DNA from 2 places in the Aerococcus sp. Group 2 genome. Region 2 is predicted to be linked to the other one. Evidence: riboswitches for the same ligand, from Rfam matches in the RefSeq annotation. Region 2 holds a riboswitch; the other holds the start of a gene.
What was found. Region 2 has a riboswitch for thiamine pyrophosphate ahead of JFU01_RS02460 (LuxE/PaaK family acyltransferase). Riboswitches for the same ligand answer to the same signal wherever they lie in the genome.
Positions count from the first base shown of each region.

Region 1 (4,215 bases), 110 kb from region 2:
ATTCCGGCTAATAAGGACATCATCTGAGTTTCGGTGAAAACATGCCAGTTCAAATAATTATCTAAGGCATAGATGACCAGCATGGTGAACAAATAGATTAGGAAGCTTTGCTGTTTGGAAGCGCCCTTTCCTACTAATTTCCCTGCGACAACTCCGATCAGTCCCCCCAAGAGAATCGGAGCTAGGATCATAATCAGTAATGAACCCAGGACGGAAGTGGAACTTTCGTTTAGAACTGCTCCAATTACTGAAACTAAGGGGAAGAAGACAATGTTAACCATCACTGAGTTAAAAGCCGTCATCGATGGCACTGAATCAGATAAGGGGCCGGAACAATCATACTGCTCCACCACTGAGACTGGAGGGGCCGGCGCAGTCGCAATAGCGATCCCCCCAAAGAGTAAGGCAGCAATGATGGGTAGACCTAAGAGGTGAAGAATAAGGGCAAAGGATCCCGTCACCACTGCAAAGGTTACCACCAGGTCAGATATTCCCATGGCGAAGACTTTACTGATGGAGTCCTTGATATCACGGTAAACTAACTTATAGCCCACCATCGACCCCACTAGAATTTGCATAAGTACCATCAGTGATTGATAGACCTTGGTTGAAATTAGTTCAGGGCTTAAAAGGTTTAGCCCGTGCTCTCCGAGAAACATGGCCACAATCAACCAACCAATGATGGCTGGGAATTTGATTTTCTTAGCCAGTTCTCCGGCAAAATAAGCAATAAGCATTGCCAGTAAGAAACGAAGAACAAACACATTGAACACTCCTTTCCAATATTTTTCTTAAATCCTCTATTATTTATTGGTTGTTATAGCCTTCTCACTTTGGGTTAAAAATATAGTTCATAACTTCACATACTTAACTAAAAAAAGAGAGAAAGCTTTCAGCTAGGCTTTAACTTTAGTTATCCTTTTCACAAAATATTATAGCAAACGCTTTCTTATTAAAGTGTTTGCGCGCCAACAATTCTATAAAATATTTCTTTTTTATCAAAAATAGGTCCCCGTCAATAAAAAAAGACGCCCCCACTCAAAGGGCGTCTCAAAATAATAATTCCATCTAATCAATCGTTAAAATTGCAGCTTAATCTTCTGGGTTTAAGAGTCTGGGGGCATTATTAAATAACAAGGCCACCACTAAAGCCCCTACTAGCCAAGTAAAGAAACCGGTAGGTACATTGACAATCGTCGTATACCACCAAGCATTCATCCCTTCTGGCGCATAAGAAGACCAAAAGGCATAGCCAGCGAACCAATGAATAAAGTATTGGGCGACCATCCCAATAAAGGTCGCTGAAAAGATACCGATCCAAAGGCCTTTTTTATCCCCTTTTAAGCCTGCACTCTTCACACGATTAGCAAAGACTCCAGTTAAACCTGCTAACATAAAGGCGAAGAAGTATTCAAGAAAGACTTGGAAGGGAGTTAGAATCGTCGCTTGACCGGTGATTAATTGCAAAAGTCCAAACAGAAAGCCGGCAGCAAAACCGCTCTTTATCCCCCGTCTTAAAGAGATCAAGTAAATGGGAATAACTCCTAAGTTTACCCCAATACCTACTCCATTGGTTGTCGGCAAAAGTCCTAATAAATAAGCTAATACCGCTACCATAGCAATTTCCAATAAAATCCTTACTTGTTTACTTTGTCCCATAATAATTAAATCCTTTCTTAGCACAAAAACAGGTAAGAGAAAATGCCTCTTACCTGTTTTTTTCGTGCACTTTCTTCCGCTAGTATTACCTAGTCTCAAGTTCAAAGGGTCTGTAAATTACATCTCAGCCATAAAGGCTCCCCTAGTACCAACTATTTAATTATATATACTGCATCCTTACTGTCGAGTTCCCGCATCTTCACCCGAATTTTCTCTTGCCGGGAAGTGGGAATGTTTTTACCAACAATATCCGCTCGAATCGGTAATTCCCGGTGGCCCCGGTCAATGAGCGTCACTAAAGAGATCTTGCTTGGACGCCCATGATCCATCAAGGCATCCATCGTCGCCCGAATGGTCCGACCGGTCATGAGCACATCATCACAGATAAAGATATGTTTACCATTCACATCAAAGTCCAGCTGGGATAAGTCTTTGATCAGCTTATCCTTTTCCTGGTCGAGGTCATCACGATAAGCGCGGACATCTAATTCCCCATAAAAGACATCAGCCTCTTCTAACTGGTTGATGCGGTCCTTAATCCGGTTAGCAATAATGGCTCCCCGGGTTTTAATCCCCACGATGGCTAAATTAGCGGTACCATGGTTGCGTTCCAAAATCTCATAACTCATTCGCGTTAAGGCGCGCTTCATTTCTGCTTCGTTGAGAAGCTCGACTTCTGTTGCCAAGGCATCTCCCCCTTATCCTTTATTCTACTCATCATTGTAGCGAAATATTGTGAAGTCTGCAATTATTTCTTAACCTTGAGCATTGTCAGGGGGATTGCGCTTGCTTAATCCCCCCGGGTCAAGTATGCTAATAGCACATTAAGCGGAGGTAAATCATGTTCAATGCCGATTATTATTATCTAAAAATGAAAACCCACTACTTAAGCTTGCCCTATTCCGGCAAGAAGCGGCGGGTGCGAGTCCTACTCCCTAAAAATTACCAGCAGGAATCCGCGTCCTACCCAGTCGTTTACATGCATGACGGACAAAATGTTTTTTATAGTAAGGAGTCCTTCCTAGGTTATTCTTGGAAGGTCATCCCCACCCTCAAGCGTAATCCCGATTTAGCCAAGATGATTGTGGTCGGAATCGACAATGACTCTCAGACTCGGGCGGATGATTATAATGCTTGGAGCTTCGAAAACCCTAGCGACCCTAAGGCAAGGCCCTTGGGCGGCTTAGGCAATGATTTTAGTGACTTCATTATGAAGGTGGTTAAACCCTTTATCGACCAGACCTATCGGACAAAAACCGATAAAAAACATACAGCCATGATCGGGTCTTCTTTTGGGGCCAATATCACCGCCTATATGGGAATTAAGTATGCCGATCAAATTGGCCGCTTGGGGATTTTTTCCCTAGCCCAATGGATAGCCCAAGAACCCTTTGACCGCTATCTCAAATTGCAAAGCTTAGACCCCGAGCAAAAAATCTACCTCCAAGTCGGCACCAAAGAAGGCGACGATACTGACCGTCTCTTTCTCCCAGGCAATATGGCCCAAGCCTATATCGATGCTTCCCTCCACTACCAGGCCTTGCTTATAGCAGGAGGTATCCCGGTAGAAAATATTGACTTCAACATCTATGTGGATGAAGAGCATAATGAATTTTACTGGGCCAAACATCTCCCCGACTGCCTCCGCTTTCTCAGTAGCGGCTGGTGAAGGTGTGAAAACGTTTTAAAAATTATTTTTAGGCTTTTCCGGCTAAACTGCTCACAAATTCTGATATAATCATCCTTACAAGAGTTGTTGTGAGGAGGATATGCCATGAAGTTATTTTTCACCCAGAAAGCCATACAACAGTTACAAAACTTAGATCGTTTCCATAATATTTGCCTAACCACTTCCGATGAAACAGGTCATACCAGCCACAGAGCCTATCGTAGTTTAGTCTTACAAACTAATGCACCAAGTTTTGAAAGCTTTGATGAGGTCCTGGAAACGCATATCGGTCAAATCCATGTCACAACACAAGCCCTCAGCATCTTAGGCAATGATAACCGGATCGATTTTGATGAATTTCGGCAAGTTTTTGTTCTCTTAACCGACGATCAAATGGTCGATGATAATCTCTATTGTATCGATCATTAATACCGACTGGCTATTGATTAATCAAGTAATGACCCATAAACTAGAAGTTGGAAGCAATTGCCAACTTCTTTTTTTATGGAAAAGTACAAAGACTTCCCCCTCACTGATAAACAAAGCACTTAGGAGGTTATTATGACTCAAGTGAATTTACAGGGCTTCTACCGCCTCCCCTTAGAGGAACGTCTGGCCCGCTTAAATGAGCTCCACTATATTAGTGATGCAGAAAAAGATTATCTCAAAAATAACCAGGGTTTGCCCTTAGACCTGGCTGATAACATGGTTGAAAATCTCATTGGAACCTACTCCCTCCCCTTGGGACTGGCAATGAACTTTGTCATCAATCAAAAAGACTACTTGATCCCCATGGCGATCGAAGAACCGAGTGTCATTGCAGCAGCCAGTTACGCCGCTAAAATGGCTAAGGCAGGCGGTGGCTTCCATAGCGAGGTCTTGAACCG
Region 1 is NZ_CAJHPA010000002.1:123,527-127,741, forward strand. It holds gene JFU01_RS02925 (cation:proton antiporter) at 1-764, opposite strand, end outside; gene thiT (energy-coupled thiamine transporter ThiT) at 1,093-1,659, opposite strand; TPP riboswitch at 1,714-1,813, opposite strand; gene pyrR (bifunctional pyr operon transcriptional regulator/uracil phosphoribosyltransferase PyrR) at 1,812-2,345, opposite strand; gene JFU01_RS02940 (alpha/beta hydrolase) at 2,501-3,328, shown strand; gene JFU01_RS02945 (iron-sulfur cluster biosynthesis family protein) at 3,434-3,757, shown strand; gene JFU01_RS02950 (hydroxymethylglutaryl-CoA reductase, degradative) at 3,887-4,215, shown strand, end outside.
Region 1: another riboswitch for thiamine pyrophosphate. It lies ahead of thiT (energy-coupled thiamine transporter ThiT); the one in region 2 lies ahead of JFU01_RS02460 (LuxE/PaaK family acyltransferase).

Region 2 (4,215 bases):
AGGACTGAAAGTCAATGCTTGGCTATAAGTCACTAACCACTTCTCAGGATGAGCTGGGAAGATCTCACACCCTCCCTGCCATTCGATTTTTTCGCGCCACTGAGATCGTAAGTAAGCTTCTTCGAGCGATAACTTTCTAAGTGGATAACGATTTTCATAAGCTCTTAATTCTCCTGCTAACATGAGGGCAAATTCCCTGGGAGAAACTTGACCTCCTCTTTCCACAAAATAAATCTGAGGGGAATAGCATCCTTGTTGATCATAATAAACGACTGCTTTAGCTGCTTCATGAACGAGATGATTTACCTTTTCAGCATTTAATAATTGATGATGAATAAGTCCAAAACTCAATTTATTGCCAAAAGCAATGAAATGACTTGTTGGTGAAAGCTTTGCTTGAATAGCTGCCATGGTTTGATTATTTCCATAAGCAAGGACACAATCAGAAGAGTCAATTAAGGTTTGCTCACGCTCCTTATCTCCTCCCTGCCAGGAAAGGATTGCTATTTTATTAGCCAATTTAGGCTCAATTCGAATCAGTAATTGACAAAATAAACCAATAAAACTCGGCTCACTAGAAGATACTTTTCCAATTAGCTTCCCTTTCACTAATAAATTAGCGACCAAACTCCATAAGGGTAAAGCAGGCACATTTCCTGCCCATATATGCGCACACAATTGCGGGGCAAAAGCGCGACTATATCCTCCATGTATTCTGGGCACAAATTCTTCTAAAATATTAGGATTTTCAAAATTTTCAGCTAGCCAGCGCCTTAACTCATGTTGTCTAAAATTCAATAAAAATTTAGTCAAGGCTAAGCGTAGAATTTCTGAATCATAGCCGGTAATAATAGGAAGTATTTTTTCATATTTCTTTCTAAGAGAATTCTGGCGATCTAATAAACAAAGGATCGCCTTATCGATAGCTACTACGGTTTCTGTTACACTAATTTCAGAAGTATCATTTTTCATGCGTTCTATCATTATTTTTAACTGTTTAACATTAGGAGCTGGGACTTGGATCCGTATTGAATCAAATATAAGTTCACGGTTTTCAATAGCAAGATCATTTACTATAGGCGGCAAATAGCCACAGTTTATGTCAATCATGGTGGACCTCTAACCAATCTTTAGCTGCTATAGAGCAGCCCTTAGGCTCTCCATTTTTTACTCGTCCCAATAATTCAAAACCTTCTCCATGGTCAATTGCTAAGTCCCCTGTTTGAATAGCAGGGACAGAATTAATATTTGCTAAATCAATATGAACGAGTAAACCTGGTTTCCCCTGCTCAACCTCTAGACCCGTCGCGGGGTCAATAATTTTGTATTTTATCCAATGCGGCCCTCGTTTTAATAGCAATTTATCAAAAGCAAACTGGGTATAATATTCTGTGGATAATTCTGTCATACCATACATATTCACTGGATTTGTTCTTACCGGAAAAACCGAAAGCAGCTTTTGATAAAAAGTATCTAGCTGATAAACCTTAGAAAAATTTTTGAACCCACCAGTATCAAATAATAGACTATCCGGATGGATCGGAAGCACTTCTCCTTGGCTTAAGGCTTCAAATAAGTGTACGAAACTATAGCTAGCTCCTAAAATAATTACTGGTTGCTTTTGATGCGCTATTAGCCACTCTTTTAAAGCAGCGACTTCTAGGCCTTTCTCAGTGATAAAATGCATGGAATCCGGCTGACCATTAGCCTTCAATATTTCTAAATAGTGAGCCAGCGAAGAATTAGGCATCTCTTCTTCATTAGGAAAAAGAATGGCCGTAGGTAAACATTGATCAGTGACATACTGCTTGAAACCTAACCAGGCAGACAAATCATAAATTTCTAGATCTTTATGATAGTGTTTTCCACTGATTCCTGTCGTCGTCCCGCTTGTCATAAATATACGCGAACATTGTTCATGTGGCGTTGCACTCAGAAATGCACTTTTAAAGGCGTCGGTTGACACTGCCGGGATGTCCTTCCAATGACGTACTTGTCTTATCCCTACAGCTCTTCTTTGACAGAATTGCTGATAATCTTGATTATGTTTATATAAATATTCAAATAAAAGTAGAGCCATATCATTAAAATTTTCTTTTTCTTCGGGATGCTCTATAAAATGTTTAATAATCTTTTTCATTTTTCCCTCCTACAAAATAAAAAGGCCACTATCCTCTTGAGTTCAAGATGACAGTAGCCTTCTCCCGTTGAATAGATTTCCCTACGCAATAACTTGATCAGGTTCTACGGGTATATTCTCAGCCATCCGGCACCCCGAATCTCAATTCACATAAATTTTATCATAGCGCTTACATAGCATCAATATGCAAGGCTTTTTTTAATGATTTCATAAAAAATGACTTGTAAGGAGGAAAGTGTGCTAAAAGTAGAAAAGCCCTGATATTCATTGAAGGAATTATGTGCGATAGGATTTCGATTGCCTTCCATAGTTAATTCAACTAGATCAGGTCAGACTTTTGCAAACTATTTCGATTAGAAAATTTTAAAAAAGAGGCTGGAAAGTTTTCCAGCCTCTTTTCACTATATCAATGTCTAAAAAGGAAATGTCATTCTAAAAGCAATCTCAGCCTTAACTTAATAAGAGCTTCCAACGAATATCAGCAAATCGATCAATAGTCTGAAGACTATCGGCACATTCTCTTTTTAGCAATAGAAATATTTCTATTTTTTAACTTCTCTAAATAAGCATACTTTACGTAATTTTGGACTATATTTTTTTAATTCAATACGGTCAGGGTTGTTACGACGATTTTTTTCTGTTAAGTAAATGCGTTCGCCCTTAAGTTCCGTATTTTCTAAAAGAATGTTAATACGCATTATTTTCCCTCCATCAGATCAATAATTTATCATAGATTTTTAATCATACCTTAAAAGTCTACCATAGTTCTCAGTGCTTTTCAAACTTTTTATAAAAATGCCCTTTAATTATTTTTTATGGTAATAGGCATCCAAGACTTTGTGTCCAACAACTTCTGCTGTCTTATCATAAGCTGAGGCACTGATTTCAGGAATGACTACCGATAAGGCAATCTTAGGTTGTTCGTAAGGTGCGTAAGAAACAAAGGTCGAGTTAATTATCCCTTCGGTCCCTGTTTCCGCCGTACCAGTTTTAGCAGCAATAGTCACCGGGAAACCTCTAAATTCATTATATGAGAGACCTTGCGGATGGTTGGCTGCTGACCAGAAACCTTGTTGAATTCGTCCCAGTTCTTCTGGACTTAATTGTACGGCATTCAACAATTTAGGTTGGTTTTGATAAACCACTTGAGGGGTGTCAGACTCATGCTCACCATTTTCTCTGAGCACTTGTTTAAGCACATGGCTGGCATAGCGTTTACCACCGTTAGCGATAGTTGCGACATATTGGTTCAATTGCATGGGCGTATAGGTATCGTATTGACCAAAAGCCAAGTCAATATAGTTACCAGGGTTACCCCCTTCACCTTCCAGACCAGTCACTTCATTTTGTAGGTCAATACCGGTCGAGCTTCCTAAACCAAATTGATGGTAAAAATTACGCAACTTATTACCCGTTTCTGGATCTAAACCAGCCAAGGACATCCCTGCTTCATAGTTGGGTAAGCCCCCGATAGCCATGGCAGTCCGAATCATATAGACATTGGAAGACCTTGCCAGAGCCATGACATCATTAATAGGAACAGGGCTAGTATTGTGGGCTGCCCACCAGGAAGCCTTCCTTGGTGTCCCAGTAAAGTAAAGCGGTTGGTCAATAAAGATATTTTCTTGACCCGGTTTTAAGACGCCATAATGGTAACCAGCCCCAACTGTGGCTCCTTTGACTGTAGATCCCATGGTAAAGGATGAATTAATAGTTCCCAGGGCATCGTCAATGATTTCGCCATGTTCATTGCGGTATTTACCAGCCATGGCCAGGATCTCTCCATTATTAGGGTCACTGGCTACCACATAGATGGAATTATTTTTACCGGTACTTGACCCGTGCAAGTAGCCTTCTAAAATTTCTTCAATTTTCTTTTGAAAATCAGTATCAATGGTCAGTTGAACGGTATTTCCCATGGAGCCAGGATATGCCTTGTCGGTTCTAACGACCTCGCCTCTTTGGTTAATTTCAGTTTCGTACTTGGTCTTGGCGCCGTGCAGGGTATCTTCATGCATGGCTTCCAGGTAAGACTTACCGACCCGGTCATTGCGGGCATAACCTTGGGCCAGGTA
Region 2 is NZ_CAJHPA010000002.1:10,460-14,674, forward strand. It holds gene JFU01_RS02455 (acyl-CoA reductase) at 1-1,110, opposite strand, end outside; gene JFU01_RS02460 (LuxE/PaaK family acyltransferase) at 1,103-2,140, opposite strand; TPP riboswitch at 2,202-2,287, opposite strand; gene rpmG (50S ribosomal protein L33) at 2,683-2,838, opposite strand; gene JFU01_RS02470 (penicillin-binding transpeptidase domain-containing protein) at 2,947-4,215, opposite strand, start outside.